2 regions of the Arthrobacter sp. NyZ413 genome follow, and region 2 is predicted to be linked to the other one. Evidence: predicted binding sites of a transcription regulator. Region 2 holds the regulator's gene; the other holds the start of a gene.
The links. The regulator HrcA, encoded in region 2, represses chaperone genes, less so after heat shock. The targets are predictions, from matches to a motif close to TTNGCACTCGNNNNNNNCGAGTGCNAA.
Positions count from the first base shown of each region.

Region 1 (7,283 bases), 1.9 Mb from region 2:
CAGCCGGCCGTGGTTGACCAGGTCCACAGCACGGCCCCTGATCCCCACCATCTTTCCGTCCTTGACGGCGATGTCCACTCCGCAGCCGTTGCTGCACAGGACACAAGCCGACTGAACCCACTTCTCGACGTCCCCCTCCGAAAGCCCTTCCGCCAAGACCTGATCCACTCGAACCGGCCAACGCCCCCCTTGCGCGAACGGCGTCCGGGTGCCCCAAACTTCAGCAATCCGGTCAACCACAGTTTGGCCCCTTCCATCAAAACAACGTCTTGCAACTGTCGCCCGGCAATTTAGACAGTAACCTTACTATTTCGGGTAGTAAACCCTCACTAGGGTTCCCGCCAGTCGTTGCCGGTGAGGTGCGAGCCGGCTTGAGGCCCCATCTGGAGCATCCCGCCGTCGACCACCCAGGAGGCACCGGTAACGTAGCTCGACGCCGGCGAAGCCAGGAAAGCGATCACGGCCGCGACCTCGCGCGCATCACCGGGGCGGCCCAAGGGAACACCCGGTCGGTCGATCGACGTCGGGTCCTTGTCCTCATTGCCCGTCATGGGGGTCGCAATCTCGCCGGGCGCCACGGTGTTGGCAGTGATTCCGAAATTGCCAAGCTCAAGGGCCATGGTCTTGATGAGGCCGCCGAGGGCGTGCTTGGAGGCATCGTAGGCCGACGAGCCAACGCGGGGTTGGTGCTCATGCACGCTGCTCACGGCAATGATGCGGCCACCGCGGCCGGCTCCCACCATGTGGCGGGCAGCGGCCTGCATGCACAGAAACGCTCCGTTCAAGTTCGTGTCGAGCGTCGACATCCATGTCGCATAGTCGAGGTCGAGGAATTTGGTGCCATCACCGGTCCCCGCATTGTTGACGAATACATCCACCCCGCCAAGTTCGGCGATGAGGTGCTCCATGGCGTCACCGGCGCGGGGAACGTCGGTGGTGTCGAGGTGCGCGACGATAGCCTTGCGGTCCAGGCTCCGGACCTCCTTCGCGGTACCTTCCGCGCCTGCCTGATCCGTGTGCCACGTGATCCCGACGTCCATACCGGCCCGTGCCAAGGCGACGGCCGTCGCACGGCCGATGCCCGAATCGGAACCGGTGACGATCGCCGTCGTCGGAAGAAAATCGCTTGCCGGGGAGAAATCCATACTGTTCAACCTTCCTATGCTGTCCGGCGCGGGATGAGCGGCGGAGATGCCTCCCAGCCCTCACCCGCGCCCATTCCGTCAAGCACTTTTGCCAGTGCTTCAAGCGAAGTCCATCGCGGCGTCCAGCCGAGGATTTCCCGCGCCCTGGTGGTGTCCATGATCGGCGCCCCTGCCGCCATGTCGATCCAGCCGCCGTCGGTCGCCTGCATCCGCAGGCGCCAACTCCAGTCCACGACCGCCCGCAACACCGGCAAAGGAATCGGCATGAGCCGCTTGGCGTGGAGCGCCCAGGCCAGGGTGTTCGGCTCAAGGACGGGTTCGGCTGCGATGTTGAACGCGCCTTCAGCCCGCCGTTCGACCGCCCGCCAGTAAGCGTCGGCGACGTCGGCGGAGTGGACCGCTTGGAAAACGAGTTCCTTCGGGATCGGCAGGATCGGAAGCCATGGCTTCCGGGGGACGAGCCGGGCGATGACCCCGCCCAGGAAATAGCGCCCGATCTCGCTGCCGGCCTCGGAACTGAACGTCAGGGCCGGGCGCAATCGGGTCACCGCTATTTCAGGGTTCTCCTTCGCGAACACGTCGAGCAGCCGCTCCTGGGCGGCCTTGTCAACGCTGTAATGGGATCCCTTGACGCCGTTCGCCGGCCAGTCTTCCGTCATGCGCCGATCCTTGGGCGCGGGCGAGTAGGCGCCCACGGACGACGCGCACACGACCTGCTTGACCCCCGCCGCCCGCGCAGCGGAAAGGACATGTCCGGTCCCGGAGACGTTGGTCTGGCGCAAAAGCGCGCGGTCGCGGTTCGGCTGGATGAGCCATGCGAGGTGCACCACGGCATCAGCTCCGGCGAAGGCGCGCTCCAACTGCGGCTGCTGCGACGGCTCGCCGACGTCGACGCTGTTCCACTCGACATCTGAATACGGGGCGGCACCAACATCCGGCCGCCGTCGAGCGATGCCTACCAGCTCAAGATCCGCCCCTTGCTCAGTCCGGGCGGCCTGGAGCCGTTTCAACACCGCAGTACCCACGTTCCCGGTCGCCCCGGTAATGGCAACGCGCATGGAGTCCTCCTCGGGTCGTCAAACACCAATCGTTGATTTCACGGGGCGAGGACCACCTTGACGCAGCCGTCCTCTTTCTTCTGGAACTTCTCGTACAGGCCGGGCGCGTCGTCGAGGGAGCCCCTCTGGGTGACCAGATGCATGACGCCCAGCGGATCCGCGTCGTCCTCCACCAGGGGCAGCAGCTGATCGGTCCACCGGCGTACATTGCATTGCCCCATGCGCAACTGGATTTGCTTGTCGAACATGGTCAGGAGCGGCATGGGATCCGCCTGGCCGCCGTAAACGCCGCTCAGCGATACGGTCCCACCGCGACGGACGAGTTCGACGGCGGTGCGGAGCGCGGCCAAGCGGTCGACGCCGGCCGTCTCGATGGCCGCCTGCGCCACCTTGTCCGGGAGCAAGGACACGACCTTGTGGAGGGCGGACGCCACAGGCGAGCCGTGGGCTTCCATCCCGACTGCGTCCACTACGGCGTCCGGTCCCCGGCCCAGGGTTTCATCAAGGATCCGAGCAACGACTTCATCCGTATAGTCCAGGGTTTCGACTCCGTGGGCTTCGGCCATCGCGCGCCGCTCCGGGACGGGATCCACGCCAATCACCCTGAAGCCTCGATGCAGGCCGATCCTGGAAGCGAATTGGCCTACCGGCCCCAGGCCCAGTACGGCGAGAGTGCCGCCGTCGGGCACATCCGCGTACTCAACCGCCTGCCATGCCGTCGGCAGGATGTCCGAAAGGAACAGATAGCGCTCATCAGGATGGCCCGAGGCGACCTTGATCGGCCCATAGTCGGCGAAAGGCACCCGCAAATACTCGGCTTGGGCGCCCGGAACGGATCCGTAGAGTTCGGAATAGCCGAAAAGCGCTGCGCCGGAACCCTTCTCCTTGACCTGTGTGGTTTCACATTGGGATTGCAGCCCTTGGTTGCACATGAAACAGCGGCCACAGGAGATATTGAAAGGAACCACGACGCGGTCGCCTTTGTTGAGCCGGTGCACAGAGGAACCGACTTCTTCAACGATGCCCATCGGCTCGTGGCCGATCACGTCGTCCTTGTGCATGTAAGGTCCGAGCACCTCGTAAAGGTGCAGGTCGGAACCGCAAATGGCGGAGGACGTGATCCGGACAATCACATCCGTTGGTTCCTCGATAGTCGGATCCGGAACGTCAATGACGCTCAACGAGCGCCAGCCTTGCCATGTCACTGCTTTCACAATCGCACTCCCTCATCGGAAGCCGGCTCGTCCCGCGCTGCAGGAGACCTTCCCAGCGAACCAGACTCAGGACGGAGGCACAAGGGCGGGCCATTGCGGGCCTGGTGCCGCAGACCCCAGGTGTAGGCATCCGAAGTGGTTTCGAGTTGTTGGTCGAGCCCTGCGAGGAGGATGGTGATTCCCGGCTCGAGTTCCTCCTCGCCGGCATACTCCAAAAAGCTCGGGGGCAAGACGACGCACACCGGTACCGTGGCGGCGCGGCCTTGACCCTTGGGCCCGTGCGTGGATCATCCTGGAGGCCAAGGTCTCGGTCGGCTGCATCCATACCTCAGCTCCTCAGCGGTCAGAGCAGGGCATTTAATCCCCGGGACCTCGGTTCGACCCACCCGTGTGCGCACCGGCCAAGGTCAAAGTCACATCATTTCCTGAGCGGGGACGTTGCGGTGTCCCGTGCGGCGTTCGCTGACCTGAGCTCCCCCTCGAGGCGCCGGTTGTCGGCCTCCAGGACCAGGACAATCCGGATGCCGGCCAGGTTCAGCCCCAGGTCCAGCAGCTCACCGATCCGACGCAAGGTCACGAGATCATCCTCGCTGTACTGACGGGTCCCACCCAAGGTCCTGCCCGGTTCCAGCAAACCCTTGCGCTCATAGAGCCGGAGGTTCTGCTGCCCCATGCCCACCAGCTCGGCGGCGACCGAAATCGCATACACACCCCTCCCGGGGTCCCCGGCCTGGCCCATCGGAACCTCCAATTCCACGAAAACCACTCTTGCAGTCATACATACCCGGTGCTATAAAAAATATACATCAGCCGATATAGATCGGCTGGTTTTACAAGGAAAATACTGCGATCTGCAAGGAGTGACAGACCATGCTGATGCGAACGGACCCGTTCCGCGAATTCGACCGACTGGCCCAGCAGGTACTCGGCACGACCGCCAGGCCGGCGGCAATGCCCATGGATGCCTGGCAGGAAGGCGAGGACTTCGTGGTCGCCTTCGACCTTCCCGGAGTCACCGCCGACTCGGTGGACATCGACGTCGAACGCAATGTGCTGACCGTCAAAGCCGAACGCCCGGACCCCACCGGCGAAGACACGGAACTGATCGCCTCCGAACGGCCCCGCGGCGTCTTCAGCCGCCAGCTCATCCTCGGCGACGCACTTGATACCGACGGCGTCAAAGCAAGCTACGAAGCCGGAGTCCTGACCCTGCGGATCCCCGTGGCCGAGAAAGCCAAACCGCGCCGCATCGAAATCGAAACCGCCGGGACACAGCGCCAGGAGATCAGCGCCTGACCGCGGGCGCAGCCACCCCGACCGGGAGCACCGGCACCGCAACGCCGCATCCCGTCCAAAGGGCGATAGGGTTCGCAGACACCTCACAGCCCGGGACGCTGATGAACGCGTGTGGCCCCCGAGGGTGGCTCCGGCAACGATGGTCCCCGGCTGAACTAACCGGGGACCATCCCCGTCCCCCTGCTTGAATACCCCTACGGCCGACCGATGAAAAACAACGACCCGGATCCTTACGACATCCTGCACCTCGCCCCGACCGCCACCGCACGCGAGGTCGCCCGCGCGTACCGCGCACTCATGCGCGGTGCGCACCCCGACACCCGACCGGCCCGCGAACACCACGCCGGCCCCGGCCCGACTGCCCCGACGTCGCACGAAGAACCGAAGATGCAGGACGAACTGCAGGAGCTCCGGGACATCATGACCGCCTACGCCATCCTCGGGAACCCGGAAAAACGCTCAGCCTACGACCGGGAACACCCACGGTCCACGGCCAACCCGAAGCCGCAGCGGCCGGACAGCGCCGCTGTGCCCCCGGACAGTGCCGCTGTGCGGGCGGACGGCGTGACCGGGCGGACACCAGGGGCGTTGCTTCCCGCCGCGTCGCTGCTGATCGGACCGGTCACCTGGAAGCCTCCCGGCGGACGGTCCCCGGACATGCCGGCCCGGCCAGCTCCGTTTCCCCAGGCGGCTATACCCTGATCCTGCGGATCAGGCCCTGAAAGCCGAAGACGACGCAACCACAAAGGACCCCCCATGAGCGCCTGGCGCCCCTACGACAACCAATTGATACCCGCCTTCTATGAACGCTTCGAAAAGCGGTGGGGCAAAGGAACAGCCCCGTTCCTGGACCCCGAAACCCACGAACAACCCATGCCCCGGGCCCAATGGATCAACCCGGACACCGGTGCCGCGGTCGCGGTCGTGCCCATCTGGACCGAGGACCCCCAACACCGCTCCTTCGGGGTGTTCTACCTACCCCCGGCCGGTGACATCTGGATCCTGCGCCCCGGGTACACCAACTACATCGAAACCGACCCCAGGAACACCGAGCAAACCACCCTGCGCAACGACGCCTTCAGGAAAGCCGTCGCACATGCCAAGGAATTCATCTACGGAACCCAGCCCTGAAAACCGCGTCCCGGACCAGACAGACCACCCCGCAGGCCCGGCAGCACCCGCCCCTTCGGATCCGCCACGGATCCGACCCCGCTTCCGCCGTCCGGGACCCGAAACGCAATACCCGGACCCATGACCAATCACCTGGACTACCCGATGACCGATCCACAAATCAACCAGTTCCTCCAGGACTGCATCATCGACGATGACGCATCCGATACAGGGATCACCCCGGACGCGTTCTACGGACTCTACGTCAGCTGGTGCGCGCTGAACCTAAAAGTCCCTCTCCCCGACCCCGCCTTCCGAACTGCCCTGCGCCTCGCGGGCCTTCGCATGGAAAAGAACGGGAAGAACAAAAAGAGCGCCTTCCACGGCCTGCGCATGACAGGACCGGCAGCGGTGGACTACATCCTCAACAGCAATCCCTAAAACACGACCAACCGGGTCCGACGCCGCGCACCTTCGCCCCGGCAGAAGCACTACGGCCCGGGTGCACGTCCCGGCACCGATAGCCCGGCGAACAGTGGCTCCGCGGGCTTCAGGGCCCGCAAGCACTCCTCGAGCCGCTACGTGGCTCGTGGTGATTCGTTCACCGAAGGCGTCGGACTTGAGTGTTTGGCCAAGGTCAGCCACAGGGTGACCATGCCGAAAAGGCGGCGGCCTGCGTCGTCGAGTTGCACCGACTGGGCGATGGCCGAGGAAGGGGCCTCGACCCCGGTCGCCAAGGCCATGGCAACCCGGGACGCGGACACGACCGCCAGGACAGGAATCCGGCCCGCTGCGGCCGTCACCGTGCCTACGGTGTGCGGCCCGGCGCCAAGCCCGTAGGCAAGGACCAGGACCGGGACCGAGACCACAGAGAACGCCATCGTCATCGCCGCGAAGACCAGCCAGCCCAGATGCCCGACCCAGGTGATGGCGCCCACCACGACAACCAGGCCCAACGCGAGCAGCAGCCGCCGCGGGGCCAGCGCCGGGAGATACGCGATCACGGCGGACGCGCCGGCGGAACCGCTGATCGCGATCGTCAACACGAAATCAACAAACAGCTCCCGATCGGCAAGAAGGACCATCCGTCCCCGAAGGCTTCCCGTACCGCCGCCGGGGCGCCGCCCTGCGAGGAGCGGTTCACCAGCTGCCGGTAGTTCAGGATCACGAGGGCGATGATCGCCACGACGACAACCATCGTGGGCACCAGCAAAGACAGCTCGCCGTCCAGGGCACGCATTGCCGCCTCGATCGCATACGCGACCGAAGACACCGGATCGGCCATGACCGCGAACGCGAGAAGCAGAACTGGCCGTGAATGCGGCACACCCGCGGCCCGTTCGGCCCCGGCCGCGGCACGCATCACCGCACGCGCCAAAGCAACAGAGCGTCGGCTCCCTGGCCCAGGGTTTGCGACACGCCCGGAGCCGACTGATCAACCGGGCAGCGAACTTGGTATC
Region 1 covers NZ_CP155434.1:524,088-531,370, reverse strand. The annotation lists gene ABCW42_RS02605 (molybdopterin oxidoreductase family protein) at 1-240, opposite strand, end outside; gene ABCW42_RS02600 (SDR family oxidoreductase) at 330-1,145, opposite strand; gene ABCW42_RS02595 (NAD-dependent epimerase/dehydratase family protein) at 1,160-2,203, opposite strand; gene ABCW42_RS02590 (zinc-dependent alcohol dehydrogenase) at 2,242-3,417, opposite strand; gene ABCW42_RS02585 (MerR family transcriptional regulator) at 3,836-4,174, opposite strand; gene ABCW42_RS02580 (Hsp20/alpha crystallin family protein) at 4,288-4,713, shown strand; gene ABCW42_RS02575 (J domain-containing protein) at 4,921-5,415, shown strand; gene ABCW42_RS02570 (hypothetical protein) at 5,470-5,844, shown strand; gene ABCW42_RS02565 (hypothetical protein) at 5,965-6,264, shown strand; gene ABCW42_RS02560 (hypothetical protein) at 6,402-6,869, opposite strand; gene ABCW42_RS02555 (hypothetical protein) at 6,863-7,189, opposite strand.
Region 1: the regulator HrcA is predicted to act here: its motif matches at 4,185-4,211, upstream of ABCW42_RS02580 (Hsp20/alpha crystallin family protein).

Region 2 (7,283 bases):
CGCCTCGACGGCGGGTCGCGTGAGGATGATCCGGCTGACTTCCTTGAGCTGCAGGGCCTGGACCGCTTTGGCTACCGCGAGGTAGGTCTTGCCTGTGCCGGCAGGCCCGATGCCGAAGATCACGGTGTTGTCGTCGATGGCATCGACGTAGCCCTTTTGGTTGAGGGTTTTCGGCCGGATCGTCCTGCCTCGGCTGGAAAGTATGTTGTGGGTCAGCACCTCTACGGGGTTCTGCAAGGTTTGGCTCCGCAGCAGGGAAACGAGCTGCTGCAGGACATCAGGCGTGATGACGGTTCCCTTGCGGACAAGGCCGCGCACTTCCTCCAGGAGGCGCATGATCCGGGGAACATCGCCGGAAGGACCGCTGAAGGAAAGCTCATTGCCCCGCACATGGAAGTCGATTTCCGGGAACTGGGCTTCGATGTAGCGCAAGGCTTCGTCATGGCTGCCGAGCGTCTGAACCATCTGATCAGAGTTGTCGAATACAACAACTTCCGTCCGGGCGCCCGGTACTGAGTGTGGAAACTCGGCCGGACCTGTATCAACACTGCCGGCCCGCGGCCGCCCGTTCAATGATTCTGTCATAGTGCTGGCCTTGCGGCCTGTGCTCCTCCGGTTTGGTACGTGTGCCTCGATGTTCTTCTCGAAGTCCCGTTCGCCGGATGGGCCTGCATTACGGGCTCCGAAGTGATTTCAATCCTACGCCAGCCACTGTCAATGCCGCGCCCGGGGGACGCATCCGACCCCTTTGATATCAACTCCGCATCGGCCACGTATCAATCGGGTTGCAGTTAGTAGGCAGGGCGTCGAAATGCCGATGTCCGCCGTGGAGACTGTGACAAGCTGATTTGTGGGCAAAACAGCCCGGCTCCCCGTTTTTGCGGAGACGCTATTCCCGCGCCCCGGCGCCCGACGAGCAGGAACCATCATCACAAGGCCAGCCGAATGTCCCCAGGCCCGGAGCAAGCGGAAGCGTTCCGCCGCGCTTGCGGGCTCCGTGGTGGCTGCCCTTTTGCTGACGGGGTGTGTCGCCGAGCGCAGCGGTCCAGGAACGACGACGAATCCTCCCTCCTCATCGGCCCTCCAAGCCGCTCCGGCCAGCAACGCTCCCCTTGAAACCACCCAGGCGTCGAACAAGGTTCCCGTGTACTGGATCGGCAAGAGCGACAACGATACCTACCTGTACCGTGAGTTCCGTGACAACCCGGGCAATGAAAATCCGATCACCACCGCCCTTCGGATCATGATGTCCCAGAAACCGCTTGACCACGATTTCTTCACCCCGTGGCAAAACCCGAGCGACCTCGCCACCTCCATCTCCGGAAAGAACGTGGTCACTGTTGACGTTTCGCGCGATGCGTTCAATTCAAACCTCGACGCCGACGCGGCGCAGAAAGCGGTCCAACAACTCGTCTACACTGCCACCGCCGCCGCGGCCAGCGCAGGGTTGATCGACACAAGCCAACAGATCCAGGTCACCATCCTCGTTGACGGGCACACCAACTACATGGCATTCGGCCAGGTCAAACTCGGGGATCCGATGGTCCGGGATGCCTCGGTAGTAGCTCCGGTCTGGATCATTGATCCGCAGGAGGACATCACGCTGGCCTCGGGCCCCGTGAAGTTCAACGGCCGGAGCACGGATCCCTCAAAGAAACTGCACTGGCAGATCCTGAAGGAAAACTCCAATGGCGATAAGTCGTCCTACTTGGCAGGGCAGACTTCGGCATCGAATGCTCCCGATCAAGGCGGGATTTTCAGCTTCACAGTGGGCCTTGGAACCGGCCGATATGAATTGCGGGTCTCCATGGTGGGCGCCAACAATTCCGACGTCGGCACGGACACCCGTTCGTTCAACGTCCGCTAGCCGCCGCAAACGCGGCAGGCGGGTTGCCGCCGTCGTGGTTCTTTTCCCGAAACCGGCTTCAGCTACCAGCGGCCGAGGATGTCACTCGCCAGGACGACGGCTGCCGGTCCCGCCGTCGATGAACGAAGGACGTGGTGGCCCAGCAAGGCCGTAACCGCTCCGGCGTCACTCAATTTAGTCACTTCGCGGGGCGAAATGCCGCCTTCCGGTCCAACGATGAGCAAGACCTCGCGCGCCGCCCCGGCACCGCCATCCGAAGCCCTGCCGTTCCAGTCTTCCAGGACATCGCGCAAGGGGCGCTTCGCGTCTTCGTGAAGGATGATCGCGAGGTCGGCAGCGGCAACTGCCGACGCCAGGCCGGAGCCGTCGACGGCGGCACGAACCTCGGGAATCCAGGCGCGCCTTGCCTGCTTGGCGGCCGCCGCGGCTACCGATTGCCACTTCGCGTGCGATTTCGCGGCCCGCTCCCCCTTCCAGCGGACAATCGAACGCTCGGACTGCCACGGAATCACAGCGTCAATCCCGAGTTCTGTCGCTGTTTCGACGGCAAGCTCGTCGCGATCGCCTTTCGCGAGGGCCTGCACCAAAACAAGCCGGACCGCGGGCCGCGGCTCTTCCCGCACATCGGCGGCAAGTACCGTGAGGCTGCCCTGGGCCGCCGCCGTGACGCTTCCCACGAGCCGCGTCCCGGCGCCGTCGACGATATCGACGCTTTCGCCTACTTCAAGGCGCTTGACCGTCACGGCATGCTTGGCCTCGGAGCCGTCGAGCACGAAGGAATCACCCGGCCGCAACCCGTCCAGGGTTCCCTCCGGGGTGAAAAATACGGGGTTGCTCACCGCTACAGGTTACCGAGCTTGTCCCGGAGCTTGGCGAACACACCGCCGCTCGCCACGAGCTTTCCCTCGGTGAACTGCTCCCCTCGCAACTTGGCGAGTTGGCGAAGCAGGTCCTCTTGGGCGGCGTCGATCTTCACCGGCGTTTCGACGTGCAGGTGCACCTTGAGGTCTCCCCGGCCGTAGCCGCGAAGGTGCGTGACGCCGAGCCCGCGCAAAGTAATGACTTCGCCTGCCTGTGTTCCAGCCTTGACGTCGATCTCCTGGGGACCATCGAAGGTATCCAGCTGAAGCTCAGTGCCCAAGGCCGCGGCTGTCATGGGCACGCTCAGGGTGGCGTGGAGATCGTCGCCTTCACGCATGTAAGTGGCGTCCGCGTTGACCCGGATCTCGATGTAAAGGTCGCCCGGAGGGCCGCCGGCCGGGCCTGCCTCGCCTTGCCCGGAAAGCTGGATCCGGGTGCCGGTAGCCACGCCTCCCGGAACCTTGACGGTCAAGGAGCGGCGACTGCGGATGCGGCCTTGGCCGCTGCACTCATTGCAAGGATCCTTGATGATCGTGCCGAAGCCTTCGCAGGATCCACAGGGGGCGGCGGTCATGACCTGTCCGAGGATCGAACGCACCGCGCGCTGGACCTGGCCGGATCCGCCACAGATGTCGCAGCGTTCCGGGTGGGTGCCCGGGCGGCAGCAGGATCCTTCACACGTGGGGCAAACCACCGCGGTGTCCACTTCAAGCTTCTTGTTCACACCGAAAACTGCTTCGCGGAGATCGATGCGGACACTGATCAATGCGTCCTGGCCCCGTCGCACGCGAGACGCCGGTCCGTGCATGCCCCCGCCGCCTCCGCCGAAGAACGTGTCGAAAATGTCCTGGAAGGCGAATCCCTGGCCGGCGTAGCCGCCGCCAAAGCCGTTGTCCGTGCCGTTTTCGTTGCCCGTGGCGTCGTAGACGCGGCGCTTCTGGGGATCGGAGAGGACTTCGTAGGCGTGCGTGACGGCTTTGAATTCCTCAGCGGCGCCTTCCCCCGGGTTCACGTCAGGGTGCAGCTTCCGGGCGAGCTTGCGGTAAGCCTTCTTGATCTCCTCGCCTGTCGCTTCCGGCGAGACGCCTAGAACGTCATAGTGGCTGCTCAAAGTCGTTTTCTCTTCCTTGTTGAACTGCGTTTTCATGCGAACGGGGTTTCCGTGGAAACTCAGCCGCCCAGAATCCGGGAAAGGTAGCGCGCGACGGCACGCACTGCCGCCATGGTGTTGGGGTAGTCCATCCTCGTAGGCCCAAGAATGCCGATCTTGGCGCTGCTGTCCGGACCGTAGCCCGTCGCGACCACGGAGGCCTCGGAAAGACCGTCATAAGGGTTCTCGCGGCCGATGCTGACAGTGACACCCCGCGGGTCTTCGGCCATGTCGGAGAGCAAGCGCAGCATGACCACCTGTTCCTCGAGTGCTTCGAGGACGGGGCCGATGCTCAGCGGAAAGTCCACGTTGGAGCGGGCCAGGTTCGCGGTTCCGGCCATGACCATGCGATCGTCCCGGCTCCTGTCAGCCAAGCGCTCCAAGCCGTGGGCAAGGGTGCCGGCCAATCCGCGAAGGCCAGGCGGGCACAGCGCGACAACCGACGGCAGGACCTGCGCCATGAGGTCCAGTTGTGATCCTGCGATGCTTCCGAGGAACCGGGCGCGCAACGTCATGAGGTCTTCGTCCGAGGTATCCGCGCCGGATTGGACGACGCCCTGTTCAACCTTGCCGGTATCGGCGATCAGAACCACGAGAACCTGGCGCGGTGCCAAGAGGACAAACTCGATGTGGCGTACGCGCGCGCGGCTGATGTGCGGGTACTGCACGACGGCGACCTGGTTGGTCAGCTGCGAAAGGAGCCGGACCGTCCGCTCAAGGATGTCTTCGACGTCGTCCGGTCCCGCAAGCAGGGAATGGATGGCGCGCCGCTCAGCTGCCGAAAGGGGCTTGACCTCGGAAATTCGATCGACGAACAGGCGGTAGCCCTTGTCAGTGGGTATCCGCCCGGCACTGGTGTGCGGCGCAGCGATAAGGCCTTCTTCTTCCAGGAGCGCCATGTCGTTACGGATGGTGGCGCTCGAGACGCCCAGATGATGGCGTTCCACCAACGCTTTGGAACCGACGGGCTCGCGGGAGTGGACGTAGTCCTCCACGATGGCCCGCAACACTTCAAGCTTGCGTGGCTCGCTCACTCCCCACCTCCACTCAGTGACCCGGTATTCGACAACGGGTATTCAACCATTAGCACTCAACATGCCCAAGTGCTAACAAGTCTAGTATGAGCCACCGCGTTGTTAGCATTGGTACCGCTTGCGGCGAACATGATTCCCGCGCGATCCGGCGGAAATGTTCCGGATCCCGATCGATCCCTAGCGCAAAGTGGTGTGAAGACCGTGTCGTATGACAATTGGGGCCCGCAGGACTTGGCAAAGCCAACCAAACGGCAATTACGCGAGGTTCCCGTGGAGCGGGGAATGGTCCTCGAGGATGTCCAGTCCGGGTGGGTCGGCGCCGTGACAAGGATCGAAAAGTCCGGCGGCATGCACGTTGTCGTCTTGGAGGACCGCAGGGGGAAGAACAAATCCTTCCAGCTCGGTTTCGGGTTCCTGCTGGACGGGGAACCGGTGAAGCTCTTGCCTCCGGCACCACGCGCGGCCGGCGCCGCGGCGCTGCAAGCGGGCCGCACGGCGTCGGGATCGGTTCGGGTGGCGGGCCAGCGCGCCCAGGTCGCGAAAGCGAGCCGCATCTGGGTCGAAGGAAAGCACGACGCCGAACTGGTGGAGAAAGTCTGGGGAGACGACCTCCGCGTGGAGGGAATCGTCGTCGAACCCCTCCACGGCGTAGACGACCTCAAGTCTGCGATTGCGGATTTTTCCCCCGGCCCGGGCCGGAAGCTGGGCATCCTGGTCGATCACCTCGTCCCGGACTCCAAAGAGTCCCGGATCGCCGCCGACGCAATGACGCTGCCGGGAGCCGCGGGAAATGTCCTGATCGTCGGCCATCCCTATGTGGACGTCTGGCAAGCCATCCGACCCAAGGTCCTGGGAATCGAGCAATGGCCCACCGTCGCACGCGGCACGGATTGGAAGACAGGGATCCTGAAAGCGTTCGGCTGGCCGCATGAGACGGCCGAGGATATCGGGCTTGGCTGGCAAAAGCTCCTCGGCGCCGTGAGGAGCTACGCCGACTTGGAAGCGTCCCTCCTGGGCCGGGTAGAGGAAGTCATCGACTTCCTTACCGCACCGGCTTCCTGATCGCCATATGCAGATTCTGCCGGTTTGGTCCACTGATTTCGTGCCGACCAAGTATTCTGGGACAGCAACACCGCACCAACAGATACCCGAAGGAAGAAACAGTGGCAGACAACGCTCCTGACGAACGGGACGCCTCCGCGGGCCAATCCCAGTACCACGGCGTTCCTGCCAATGCGTTGCCGTTGACGGCCACGGAGGACCGCCAATGGGCAACTCTCGCGCACTTCGGCGGAATCCTTGGCTGCGTGCCTTCGCTCTTGATCTACCTGATCTTCCGTGAGCGCGGGCCATTCACGGCACAGGAATCCAAGGAAGCGCTGAACTTCAGCCTGCCGCCAACACTTGCCGCGGTACTCGCCAACCTCCTGGTCATGCTCCCGGTGGTCGGAAACGTTTTCGCGGTCATCGCGACGGGCATTTGGGTAGCCCTGACGTGCTTTTCGGTATCCGCGGGAATCCGCGTCAACCACGGCCAGCCCCACCGCTACCGCTTCAACCTCCGCTGGATCAAGTAGCGCAAGAATGCCGGCTCGGTGGCACCAGTCCTTGGGGCGGTGCCACCTGCTTGCGGCTTGATTCAGTCCGGGAGGATACGACGCACAACCGCGTCAGCCAGCAAGCGTCCTCTGAGTGTCAGGACCAAGCGCCCTTGGAAGGCTGCCGCGGGTTCCACCAGGCCATCGGCGATCAGCCCGGCCACAGCATGGCGACCGACTTTGTCCAAGGCATCAACCGCGAGGCCGGAGCCGAGCCGCGCCTCCAGCATGATGCGCTCCACTTCCCGCGTTCCGGCGTCGAGCGTTTCGCGTCCGGCCGCGGGTGACACGCCTTCCCCTAGCCGATTGGCGTAGGCGGCGGGGTGTTTGACATTCCACCAGCGGACGCCGCCGACGTGCGAATGGGCGCCGGGGCCGATGCCCCACCAGTCGTCTCCACGCCAATACGCAAGGTTGTGCCTGCAGGCCTGCTCGGGAGAACGCGACCAATTGCTGACCTCGTACCAATCCAGGCCGGCCTCGCTGATCAGCTGATCGGCGAGTTCATACTTGGCGGCGTGGTCGTCGTCGTCGATCTGCGGAACTTCTCCGCGCCGGATCTGGGCTGCCAACTTGGTTCCGTCTTCGACGATGAGCGCATAGGCGCTGATGTGGTCCGGCTCATAGGACAGGGCCGTTTCCAAGGACGTCCGCCAGTCCGCCATGGACTCGCCTGGAGTTCCGTAGATGAGGTCGAGGCTCACTGCAAGGCCCGCGTCGCGCGCCCATTGGACTACCAGCGGAACCCGGCTTGGTGTGTGCGTGCGGTCCAG
Region 2 covers NZ_CP155434.1:2,419,191-2,426,473, forward strand. The annotation lists gene ABCW42_RS11355 (PhoH family protein) at 1-585, opposite strand, end outside; gene ABCW42_RS11360 (GerMN domain-containing protein) at 998-1,867, shown strand; gene ABCW42_RS11365 (16S rRNA (uracil(1498)-N(3))-methyltransferase) at 1,930-2,706, opposite strand; gene dnaJ (molecular chaperone DnaJ) at 2,709-3,839, opposite strand; gene hrcA (heat-inducible transcriptional repressor HrcA) at 3,899-4,912, opposite strand; gene ABCW42_RS11380 (DUF3097 domain-containing protein) at 5,114-5,974, shown strand; gene ABCW42_RS11385 (DUF4870 domain-containing protein) at 6,076-6,489, shown strand; gene hemW (radical SAM family heme chaperone HemW) at 6,552-7,283, opposite strand, start outside.